3 regions of the Robertmurraya sp. genome follow, and region 1 is predicted to be linked to each of the others. Evidence: riboswitches for the same ligand, from Rfam matches in the RefSeq annotation. Region 1 holds a riboswitch; each other region holds the start of a gene.
The links. A riboswitch is a leader RNA that binds a small molecule or an ion and turns the genes downstream of it on or off. The one in region 1 is predicted to bind cobalamin.
Positions count from the first base shown of each region.

Region 2: linked by a shared signal. The riboswitch ahead of ACGLXV_RS04070 ((2Fe-2S) ferredoxin domain-containing protein) and the one ahead of cbiB (adenosylcobinamide-phosphate synthase CbiB) in region 1 are both predicted to bind cobalamin.
Region 3: linked by a shared signal. The riboswitch ahead of ACGLXV_RS18590 (ribonucleoside-diphosphate reductase subunit alpha) and the one ahead of cbiB (adenosylcobinamide-phosphate synthase CbiB) in region 1 are both predicted to bind cobalamin.

Region 1 covers NZ_JAKFCQ010000072.1:31,222-35,464, reverse strand. Annotated here, with positions in the region: gene cobD (threonine-phosphate decarboxylase CobD) at 1-1,014, opposite strand, end outside; gene cbiB (adenosylcobinamide-phosphate synthase CbiB) at 989-1,954, opposite strand; cobalamin riboswitch at 2,146-2,332, opposite strand; gene ilvD (dihydroxy-acid dehydratase) at 2,606-4,243, shown strand, end outside.
Region 2 covers NZ_JAKFCQ010000035.1:6,577-10,819, forward strand. Annotated here, with positions in the region: gene cobJ (precorrin-3B C(17)-methyltransferase) at 1-589, opposite strand, end outside; gene ACGLXV_RS04065 (HoxN/HupN/NixA family nickel/cobalt transporter) at 590-1,303, opposite strand; gene ACGLXV_RS04070 ((2Fe-2S) ferredoxin domain-containing protein) at 1,307-1,690, opposite strand; cobalamin riboswitch at 1,803-1,990, opposite strand; cobalamin riboswitch at 2,127-2,319, opposite strand; gene ACGLXV_RS04075 (multidrug effflux MFS transporter) at 2,536-3,768, opposite strand; gene ACGLXV_RS04080 (putative zinc-binding protein) at 4,052-4,243, opposite strand, start outside.
Region 3 covers NZ_JAKFCQ010000149.1:18,099-22,341, reverse strand. Annotated here, with positions in the region: gene ACGLXV_RS18595 (DHA2 family efflux MFS transporter permease subunit) at 1-966, shown strand, start outside; cobalamin riboswitch at 1,448-1,645, shown strand; gene ACGLXV_RS18590 (ribonucleoside-diphosphate reductase subunit alpha) at 1,974-4,243, shown strand, end outside.

The DNA of each region.
Region 1 (4,243 bases):
AACCGCCAGTCGCAGCCACTTTCCGTCAAGTCCAGGAAAATTCATCGTATGTCGTGGAATCATCCCCTTTTCCATCAAAAAACGAAAAAACGGAAATTGGTCGGAGACTTTCGTATCTTTTAGCAAATAAAAGTTTACAGTTGATGGGGAATAAGAGAACTCCTGTTCACGATAAAAAGACTGTAGCTTCTCCCGCTCCTGATTTATCAATTGAATGGTTTGTTCTACATAGTCACTTTCTGACAAACACCATTCACCCACCTTCATAGCTATCGCATTCACACTCCAATGCGGTTTGCTTAGCCTAATCTTTGCTAGCAGGGCTTCATTGGCAATTAAGTATCCAAGGCGGATTCCTGGAATGCTGAACATTTTTGTCATGGAACGAAGAATGATCATATTTCCGCCATGTTGGAGACAGGAAACGGTTGATTCGTACCCTTCTATAAAGTCGTAAAAGGCTTCGTCGACGATGAGAAAGGTTTCGTATTTGGCACATTCACGTGCAAGAAGCTCAATTGTTTGTTTCGGAAAAAACATTCCCGTTGGATTGTTTGGGTTGCACAGAAATACAGCGTCTACTTCACGTAAGTTCACTAGTAATTCATTTAAACGTAATTCCCAGCTTTCTACATCCATCAAGTGATAGCGCACCTCACATTGATTCACTCGGCATGCTTCTTCGTATTCGGAAAAGGCTGGTTGTACGATAAGCACTTTTTTACCAGTGAGCAGTCGTCCGACCAAAGAAATAAGCTCCGCCCCTCCATTACCAACTAAGATTTGCTCGTTTCTTACTCCTTCTTTCTTTGCAAGCAAACCTGTTAGTCTTTCTGCCGTTGGATCCGGATAATCAGAAACAAGCGGTAACAGCTCATTCCACCTGTCTTTTACTATGGTTGGTGGACCGAGCGGGTTAATATTGGCACTAAAGTCAATCACTGATTCAGGCATTTGGAGATGAAGTGCTTCATATAAAAATTGAGGATTAGATCCGTGCGTAGGCCACTTCAACGATCATCCCTCCAATCCATAATAAAAGTAAAAATGTGAGTACGGTTCGAGTTAAAATGCCATTGGTTTGCAATATATGCTCTCCAGTAACAGGAAAATAGGGTTCTCCCATTTTTGCTCGATCGGAGCGAATGCCCTTGTAATAATTGATTCCTCCGAGTTGAATTCCAAGTAAGGCAGCCACAGCTGCTTCTCCCCATCCACTGTTTGGGCTCGGATGTTTTTTTGCATCACGAAGAACGATTTTTGCTGACTCTTTTACCGAGGATCGGACAGGCTTATTGCTAAAGAGCATACAGATGGAGGTTAGGCGACTTGGTATCAAATTTAACCAATCATCAAGCTTCGCCGACGCCCAGCCAAACTCCATGTATTTATCATTTTTATAACCCACCATCGAATCACAAGTATTGACCGCACGGTACAGCATCGCGAGAGGTGCACCACCGAGTAACGCCCAAAATAAGGGAGCAGTTACTCCGTCACTTGTGTTTTCTGCGACCGTTTCAATTGTCGCGCGAACCACACCTTGTTCATCAAGTTGATCCGTGTCACGCCCAACGATATACGATAGCTTGTGACGAGCTTCCACGAGATCTCCCTTTTTTAACGGACCGTACACCGTCATAGCTGCTTCCTTTAAGCTTTTTTGAGCGATCGTCGTCCATATGATCACCGCTTCAACCACAATTCCGACCATGAAATGAACATGATAAGCTAGCATCGTAATTAGAATCGTAATCCCCACGACGAGCAGGAGAAGCGTAACCACCATAGCGAGTCCCTTCCATTTTTTCCGCGTCCCTTTATTCCAATTTTCTTCAATCTTATAGATCAGTGTTCCGATCCACTTCACCGGATGAGGCCAACTAACAGGATCACCAAGAAGCAAATCAATAAAATAAGCAATTGTCATTGCCAATAAATGTTGAAGAAACATGGGTAACCCTCCTTTTTAGACATTTAACAAGTTGGTCAGTTTCCACCCGAAGAAAGCCTTTGTTGCGTAGCAACACCAGCTTGGGGAAGGTGAAACTACATAAAAAAAACATCTCCATCCGAAAATGGAGATGTTGGAATAAGCTTCTTCCTTATGTAAGAAACCGACCACACCACCTATCCTCGTAGGTACACGGTGTCAAGATATAGTCAGGTTTCCTGGCTCATGGTCATTGCTTTCTGCACCTTCCCATGCAATTCTTTATTGCACAGTGGTTCTTTACAGTATGCTCCCATTTACAGTGGCGGGACCGCATTGGACTTTCACCAACTTCCCTAGACTTCTAAAAAGAAGTACGCCTATTCTTGCTCATATATACTTTTCATATCTTAATACTAATCTTGTAAAAAGGGAATGACAAGGCAATTACTAACATTAATTTTTTCATTGTGACAAATCGGAAACGCCATACTACTATCACTATAAGAACATTAAAAAGCAACAAAACAGTACGAATGAGGGTAACTTTTAAAATCTACCATATAATTGTTTTGTCATCTTTCTTTACAAGTCTCCTTCTATTTGTTAAAATTTTTTAATAATTTAAAACATTAAAACCATTGGTTTTTGATAGATTGGGAGGGAATTATTTTGGCAGAATTAAGAAGTAATATGATAAAAAAGGGATTTGATCGCGCACCACACCGAAGCCTTTTACGTGCGGCTGGGGTAAAAGAAGAGGATTTTGGTAAGCCGTTTATCGCGGTAGTTAATTCCTACATTGATATCGTGCCAGGACATGTGCACTTACAGGAGTTTGGAAAAATTGTAAAAGATGCTATCCGTGAAGCGGGCGGAGTTCCATTCGAAATGAACACAATTGGTGTAGATGATGGAATCGCGATGGGTCATATCGGAATGCGCTACTCGCTTCCAAGCCGTGAAATTATTGCTGATTCAGTTGAAACAGTAGTAGCTGCTCACTGGTTTGATGGTATGGTTTGTATCCCGAACTGTGACAAAATCACACCAGGTATGTTAATGGCATCACTTCGTTTAAATATCCCTACTGTTTTCGTAAGTGGTGGACCGATGAAGGCTGGAGTAACTAGCGATGGCAAAAAGATCTCACTTTCTTCTGTATTTGAAGGTGTAGGTGCATACCAAGCTGGAAAAATTGATGACAAGGGACTTTTAGAATTAGAACAGTTCGGCTGTCCTACATGTGGATCTTGTTCTGGTATGTTTACAGCAAACTCGATGAACTGTTTAGCAGAAGCCCTTGGATTGGCTCTACCTGGTAATGGAACGATTTTAGCTGTAGCTCCTGAGCGTAGAGAATTCGTTAGAAAATCAGCAACTCAGTTAATGGAACTAATCGAAAAGGATATTAAGCCTCGTGATATCGTAACGGAAAAAGCAATCGATAACGCATTTGCTCTAGATATGGCTTTAGGTGGTTCTTCGAATACTGTGTTACACACTTTAGCTCTAGCTCATGAAGCAGAGATTGAATACCCAATCGGTAGAATCAATGAAGTAGCAGCACGTGTACCTCACTTATCTAAGCTTGCTCCAGCTTCTGATGTGTTTATTGAAGATTTGCATGAAGCGGGCGGAGTTTCTGCAGTTCTAAACGAGTTATCTAAGAAAGAAGGAGCCCTTCACTTGGATACATTAACAGTTACAGGGAAAACACTTGGTGAAAATATTGCTGGCTGTGATGTTAAGAACTATGATGTGATTCATTCCATTGATAACCCATTTAGCGAAAAGGGTGGACTTGCAGTATTATTTGGAAACCTTGCTCCAGACGGTGCCATCATTAAAACAGGTGGAATCACTGGTGGAAATCGTCATGAAGGACCTGCTGTTGTGTTTGATTCACAAGACGAAGCTCTTCACGGCATTGCGAACGGAAAAGTTAAAGAAGGCGACGTTGTAGTGATCCGTTACGAAGGTCCAAAAGGTGGACCTGGTATGCCTGAAATGCTAGCTCCAACTTCTCAAATCATGGGAATGGGACTTGGCGCGAAGGTTGCTCTTGTAACAGATGGACGCTTCTCTGGTGCTTCACGTGGATTGTCTATCGGTCACGCATCACCGGAAGCTGCTGAAGGTGGACCATTAGCGTTTATCCAAAATGGAGATCAAATTATAATCGATGTTGACGCTCGTTCCATGGACGTTGTTTTATCTGACGAAGAATGGGCAGAGCGTAAAGCAAACTGGAAAGGCTTTGAACCAAAGGTGAAAAAGGGTTATCTAGCTCGTTATTCGAAGCTTGTA
Region 2 (4,243 bases), on a different contig from region 1:
CAAGTCCAACCGGTGTCTCCGGCGATCGGTATTTTAATAGTATCCGCTGTGCCTCGACAATTTGTCGGGTTCTTCTTCCGCTCATTGGGTTATACAAGGCAATCACAAAATCTGCTTGTGCAGCTGCTTCAATTCGTTGTTCAATCAACCTCCAAGGAGTCAGATGGTCACTTAGGCTGATCGTGCAGGCATCATGCATGACAGGGGCTCCCAATAGGGATGCACATGAATTGATGGCTGAGATTCCTGGAATTACTTCAACCTCAACACCCGTGTCTTGCTTCCAGCCTTTTTCAACCAACACTTCGTACACAAGACCTGCCATTCCATAAACACCTGCATCTCCACTAGAGATCACTGCCACTTTTTTTCCGAGCTCGGCCTGCCTCACTGCCTCTTGAGCTCGAGTTACTTCTTCTGTCATCCCTGTGCTAATGATTTCTTGTCCGTCGAGTAGTCTTTCAATCAGTTCCACATACGTTTTGTATCCGATGATCATATCGCTTTCTTGAAGCGCTTTTTTTGCTCGGTCCGTAATATGCTCCTCACTTCCGGGACCAAAACCAATGACTAACAGCTTTCCTTTCAATTACGCTCCTCCTTTCAATAGTTCCGCCATCATAAAAATTCCTAGAACTAAGCTATAGGCTCCTGTTATCGTTCCTAATAGTAAAAACAGCTTGTCTTTCACTCTAGCTTTCATAAATCCCCATGAAAGACAAAACGTAATTCCGATCGTTGCTATGAGTAACCCAAAAACAAATAGAGTCAGTTGAATAAGGGCAACGGTTATATTATCAAGCCCCGTCGCATTAGAAATTATCGCGATCTGAGTCGGACTTTCCACACCAATGCCGTGAAGAATGCCAATAATAAACGCTCCAACGGCACCGAGTTTCGTAGGTGAAAGTTGATTGGTTTTTGTTCCTGATTTCACCTTATTAGCGATGTTATGAAAAAACTCAACAACAATTCTTAGTCGGCTTTTATACTCGTAATCTTTCTTTTGTTGAAAAATCGACCAAATAATAAACATTCCGAGCAAAATAAGGGTGAAGCTAACGAGCATTTCTAGTACTTGCTTCGTTGCATCTGGAAGTTGTAGACCAATATAAATAAATAACACTCCAATAACCATCACAATCATGCCGTGGCCAATGGCATACATCACACCAAGAGTAAGCTGTTTCTTCTTACGCTGCTCACTGCCAACCATGTCGGCAATCGCTGCTACATGATCTCCGTCGATTCCATGCCTCATGCCAATAAACACAGCAAGCAGTGCAAACATGATAAATTCCATAGGTCATACCTCTTCTTTCACTTTTTTCGAAATTCCCTCAATACTATCTGAGTTTTCAGGTGCTACGAAGCCTTCCTGGTCGTATGTATAAATAACAGATTCTTCTAGTATCTTTCCTTGTGCGAGATGACTCCGTACGATTTCTCGTCCCATGTCCTCTGTAAGTGCCTTATACCAGATGCCTTCTGGATAAACGATGGTGACACAAGCATCCTTGCATCTTCCATTGCATCTCGTTCTTGTTGTATGAATCTTGTCGTCCAACTCCAACTGCTTAATTTCATCACGAATCGCTTGCGTTACTTCTTCTCCCCCTTTTCTCATGCAACTACTTCCATTACAAATCAAGATGTGATGCTTTGTCCCATTTAAATTCCATGTTGTCATGTTTTCCACTCCCTTACATTTTTTGTAATAAAAAAGCACCCCTACAAATAGAGGTGCATAAGAACATACGCAATGTACATCTTTCTACACATCTACCTATAGTCCCGTAGGTATGTGACACACTTTATAGGCAGGTCTCCTGGCTCTGGTTCCTTGCTTTTGTTACGTCTTCCCGATTTTACTCAGTGACCATTTGTAACAAAGCTCCCCAATACAGTGGCGGGTACCGCGACGGCTTTTCACCGTGCTTCCCTTTTAAGCAAAAGTTTTTTCTTTTGCACCTATCAAGTAAACTATGAAGTTATCAACCCAATGAAAGATTTCCATAAAAAAATCCGCTCACAGGAATGAACGGATGAAACGAAAGCATGAAAAGACAAACAGAAATACGGTCCCTTCTCACCATCGAAACACCTTCTCTATTCCCGGAGAAACTGAAACGTTTAAAAGTAAGACAGGTTTCCTGACTCGTGCTTCCTCCTACTCTAAGACCTTCCCATATCCATACGAATCACGTATGCACACAGTGGATTTCTTATTTCGTCCACACATACAGTTGCGGGTACAGCTCTGGATTTTCACCAGATTCCCTATTAAGCCATTTAGGCATCTTAACTTTCTGGAAAACTATTCAATTAAGCTAGATTCTATATTAGATGAATCTTTCTTATTTTTCAACTACTTATATAACGAACACGACAGATTTCCTACTGAAACGTAACTCACATGGCGAGCCAACCATTAGATATATTGATTAATTTAAATTCATACACATGCACTTCATTTGGTAAATTGAACGATACCTTAAAAGAAAAGACGCTACCCTTTTGGATAGCGTCTAGATATTATACTGAGATTTTTCCGGGTTCTTCGATAGCTGGTTTTTCAACGGAAGCCTTTCGTACGAAAAGAAAATACGATAGAAAAGCTAAAAAGCTAGCACCAAAGATAATGGATCCCATCGGTATGGCTGAATTCTCACCTGCAATCCCTACAAGTGGTGATGAAATAGAGCCGAGGATAAATGGTAACAATCCTAATAGAGCCGACGCGCTACCAGCAATATGCCCTTGTGACTCCATGGCAAGTGAAAACGATGTGGTTCCAATAATCCCGATTGATGCAACGAAGAAGAAGATAGGAATAACAACAGCAATTAATGGTGCCTTTAGTAATAACGCAACAAGAAGAATGGCACCTGAAACATTTGACATGGTCAGACCTATAACTAAAAAAGTCTTTTCAGATATCACGTCAACGAACTTCCCTACTGCCTGACTTCCAAGAATCAAACCAATTCCGTTTAATCCGAATAATAAACTAAATACTTGTGGCGAAACTCCATAAATATTTTGATACACAAATGGAGTACCAGAAACATAAGCAAAAATTCCAGCCACAATAAATCCTTGTGTAAAGGCATATCCCGTAAACTGACGATCTTTTAATAAAGTTCCAAAGTTACTAAAGGTTTGACCTATATTACTAGGAACACGCTTTTCCGTAGGTAGCGATTCTTCCAGCTTTGAAAATACCGTAAAAAATAAAACTAAACCCACAACACTTAAAACGACAAATACTCCCGTCCAATTCGTAAAGGCTAGAATCGCGCCGCCTGCAACAGGAGCGATAATTGGACCAAGATTACTTACTAATGTTAATAACGCAAAAAACTTCGTTAATTCTCTTCCACTAAACTTATCGCGAACGACCGCTCTCGAAATAACGATCCCGCCTGCTGCTGAAAATCCTTGCAAGAAACGAGCCGCAATAAAGAAATAAATATTCGGAGCAAATGCACAAATGGCAGAGGCAACTAAATACATAATAAGGAATATTAATAATGGTTTTTTCCGTCCCTGCACATCACTCATTGGACCGATAATCAATTGCCCCAGCCCTAAGCCTAACAAACAAGAAGTTAAACTAATTTGTACGAAGGATGCCGTTGTACCGAACTCTTCTACAATAGTCGGAAAAGAAGGCAAATACATATCGATGGTAAACGGACCTAAGATCGCCAGAGATCCTAGAAGCAATGCAAGCTGTAAACGCTTTGTACCTGTTAAATTGTTCAAGTTCCTCTCGCCTTTCTTTTTAAATATGAAGATTCATAATTTCCTAAGTTTGTAACTTTACCATTCTATAACATTGCATTACTAAAGTAAATTGTTTCGGTCGTTGAAATATATAATAATTTTGGGGTTTTATTTATTAAGATTTTGTATGCAGTTACAACGTAGTGATAGAAGGGATCGTTACTTTTTTTGTGGTGAGATCAAGTTTGGGTCTTCAGTGGAAGTGCTCGTTTATCAATCTAGAAAAAAAGGATATGTCCAAGGCGAACATACCCTTTATTGATTATATGAGCTCTACTATTCTCTCATAGGTCGTCATAAACACATCTAAGTCTGGGTCTTCCCCTTTTTTCTTTACCACATTAAAATTGGAAAGGTCAAAATGATGGGTTGGCTGAACACCGTGCCTTGCGAGGCAGTTTTTTGTACATGCCAACGGACAGCCATCAATGGCGATGATTTGCCTGCCCGATTT
Region 3 (4,243 bases), on a different contig from region 1:
AAGAGCAATCTTCGTTTAGACTTTTTCTCATTAGTTTTATCAAGTATTGGATTTGGTGGGATACTTTACGGCTTCAGTTCGGCAGGAAGCAAGGGTTGGGACAGTCCTCATGTGTACCTGGCTATTGCAGTCGGTTTCATATCGCTAGTAGTATTTATTTTAAAACAAATAAAGCAAGACAATCCGTTGTTAAACTTTAAAGTGTTTAAATACCCAATGTTTGCCTTGTCATCTTCTATTTCCATGGTAACAAACATGGCATTGTTCTCAGGGATGATCCTTATTCCGATTTATGTTCAAACGATTCGTGGAATTTCTCCACTAGACGCGGGGCTAATGCTCCTACCAGGTGCCATCGCAATGGCTATTATGTCACCTATTACGGGGAGATTGTTTGATAAATTTGGTGGTCGAATATTGGCGCTAATTGGTTTAGGAATCACTGTTATCACCACGTATGAGTTTAGTCAGTTAACGGTAGACTTAAGTTATACTCACTTAGTAATACTTTACACGGTTCGAATGATCGGTATGTCATTTGTTATGATGCCTGTTTCAACAAACGGACTAAATCAGCTTCCGACGCGTTTCTATCCACATGGTACGGCAATGAACAATACGTTAAACCAAGTAGCTGGGGCAATCGGAACCGCATTACTAGTTACGGTTATGTCCAATCGTACAGAAACACACGCCAAAGAACTTGCTGACGAAGCCATGAAGACGGCTGCAGGTCAAGGAGCAGGAGCAGCTCAGCCAACTGCTGAAATGATCGCTCAAATGAAAGAGCAGATTATGATGAAGGCGATGCTCGAAGGAATTAATGATGCTTTCCTAGTGGCTACAGGAATTTCTATTGTTGCATTTATCCTCGCATTCTTTATCAAACGGGCAACACAAGCGGAGGATCTAATAGAAGAAAAAGAAGTGTCAAAGGTTGTACCTACAAAGCTAGCTGAAAATTAATAAATGTACGGAAGACCCTCGAAATTGAGGGTCTTCTTTAAAAAATGTAAAAATGAGAATCGCAAGTAAAGCTCTAGAATCGCAAATAAAAATCGGGAATCGCAAATATAGTCTCAGAATCGCAAATAAAAATTGAGAATCGCAAATAAAATCTCAGAATCGCAAATAAATTTTAAAAATCGCAAATAAAAACCAAAACTAGAGAAAAAATCAACTAATCTCCCAAAAAAATCATTTGAAAGATTGAGTTTACCTCTAAATTCCACCCGTTTTATTAAAATCTAGTTCAAAAGACGAGAAAATAAATAAAAATCTACCATTCCCTACAAATACAATATCTCCTTCCCTCACCGCTTAAAGTCAATAACAATATTTTACCCAAATCAACATTTTATACTTGCGTATCTACTAAACTACCGTTACTATTAAGTTTGTAATCTAGATATGGATATACAAAAGTGAAAAAATAACTATATATTGTGTTGTTGCCTTAAGATAAGATGCCGTACGGCTTAATAGGGAATCTGGTGAAAGACCAGAACTGCCCCCGCAACTGTAAATGCTGACAAAATGAACAAGCCACTGTGAAGATTGCTTACGAGATGTAGGTGCCTAAATGGGAAGGGTTCAAAGTAGAGTGAAGCATAAGTCAGGAGACCTATCTTACTTAAGATGTTTCAACTTCTTCGGGGATTTGGGAAGATGAGACGATGGCGACAGAAGACAAAAAAGTATTTTTGCCTGTTTGTCTTTTGCTGAAATCGTTTCATCCGCTCAAGGAACCACTGAGCGGATTTTTTATTAGAAAAGAAAGTATAAGTTTTTGAACTTTGAACAGTGTCTAGCTCCAGCGCCCAGCGACTAGTGTACTTCGCTCTCTTCCCTACGATAAGTCAACATCGGATCGCTTGCGCTCTCCGTGTTTCCTTTATCTCAGTCAAAGGGCTCCAGTCCTGTCGTGCGCAAAACGGGCGCTTGCGCTTTTCAAAATTTCAGGAGGGACGATCATGACAGTAGTAGATGTACTTGAAGATTATAAATCGGTGTTAAAGGCGATTGAAGAGTGTTCTTCAACTTATCAATTAGACGCCACTGAGATGACGAAAATGGTAAATGAATTAGAGGCAGCAAAAAAAGAAGTGAGCCAACAAGCTTTATTTTATTCTTTAAATAAAATCGCGATGGACCAGCCAGATTGGACATTTGTTGCCGCGCGCATATACTTAACCGAATTATACAAACAAGCTTCGCAAAATCGAAAATACGATTCATCACATACATATGGGAACTTTTACGATTTGCTAGAAACGTTAACAGAGAAAGGGATCTACTCTCCTAAACTGCTGCAAATGTATACAGAGGGAGAAATTAAAGAATTAGCAGTGGCAATCAGTCCAGAACGAGATAAGCTTTTCAACTATATTGGACTGTTTTTATTTGCTGATCGTTACCTTGCAAGAGATCATGATAGAAATGTATATGAGTTACCGCAAGAAAGATTCATGGTTATTGCGATGACCATCATGATGAATGAATCTAAAGGCAAAAGACTAGAGTTAGTAAAAGAAGCTTACTGGGCTCTTAGCCATTTATATATGACGGTAGCAACACCAACCTTATCAAATGCAGGGAAGAACTTTGGTCAGCTGTCCTCTTGTTTTATCGACACAGTGGATGATTCGCTAGACGGCATTTATCTAAATAACTGGGACATCGCTCGCTTAAGTAAAGAAGGCGGCGGCATCGGAATTTATTACGGAAAGGTTCGTGCGCTAGGTTCCGATATTAAAAGGTTCAAAGGGATGTCCTCTGGAGTCGTGCCATGGATCCGCTTGATTAATGACACTGCCGTTAGCGTGGACCAGTTAGGTCAAAGACAAGGGGCAGTTGCCATTTATTTAGATGTATTCCACAAAGACGTGATGAATGGCTTCCTTGAACTAAAGACCAATAATGGGGACGAGAGAAGAAAGGCTCATGATATTTTTACAGGAGTCACAATCCCCGATTTATTTATGGAAAAGCTTCTGGAGAAAGATGAAAGCGGAAGAAGCATTGGAGAATGGCATACATTTTGTCCGCATCAGGTGAAGCAGTTGATGGGCTGGAAGGATGAAAACGGAACACCTCTTGGTCTAGAGGATTTTTACGATGAAAAAGATCGAAAGTATTTTACAGAAAAATACGAAGAAGCTGTGAATCAGCCACTCTTACCAAGAAAAACCTACCGTGCGATGGATATTATGGCCCGAATTATGGTGGCACAGCTCGAAACAGGTACACCTTATATGTTCTATCGAGATGAGGTGAATCGTCAAAATCCTAACAAGCGTGCAGAAGGAAGAACGTCTATCTACTGCAGTAATTTATGTACAGAAATCGCCCAAAACATGTCGAGTACAACGATTGTAAAAGAATACAAGGACGAAGATGGCAATCTAGTAATCGTGAGAAAGCCCGGAGAATTTGTTGTATGTAATCTGTCATCTATCAATCTGGCAAAGGCTTATGGTGCCAATGAGCTCGAACGATTAATAAAGATTCAGGTTCGTATGCTAGACAATGTCATCGATCTTAATACGATTCCAGTCGGACAAGCCGAACTAACAAACCAAAAATACCGTGCTGTCGGTTTAGGAACATTTGGGTGGCATCATCTTTTGGCATTACAATCCATTCATTGGGAATCAGAGGAAGCGGTCCAATTTGCAGATGAACTATATGAAAATATTGCGTATTATACGATTCGAGCTTCTATGGAGCTTGCCGTAGAAAAAGGAGCCTTCAGTCAATTTGAGACGTCAGAATGGGCTTCAGGAAAATACTTCGAGCGAAGAAATTACACTTCTGAGCGTTGGAGTGAACTAAAGGAACAAGTAAAGACAAACGGTATTCGTAATGGCTGGCTGATGGCGATTGCTCCGAATTCTTCCACTGCGAAAATTGGCGGCTCTACAGATGGAATTGATCCGTTGTACGCAGTTGAATATGCGGAGGAAAAGAAGAACTTTAAGTTCAAGGTAACCGCACCTGACTTGAACCATCGCACATACACGTACTACCGAAGAGCAAGGCATGAGTTAGACCAAGTGTGGAGTATTCGCCAAAACGCTGCTCGTCAACGCCATATCGACCAATCGATCAGCTTTAACTTGTATGTGAGACATGATATTAAAGCGAAGGATTTGCTTAATTTACACGTAGAAGCTTGGAAGCAAGGGTTAAAAACAACGTATTACGTAAGAAGTACCTCGCAGTCGGAGATTGAAGAATGTGA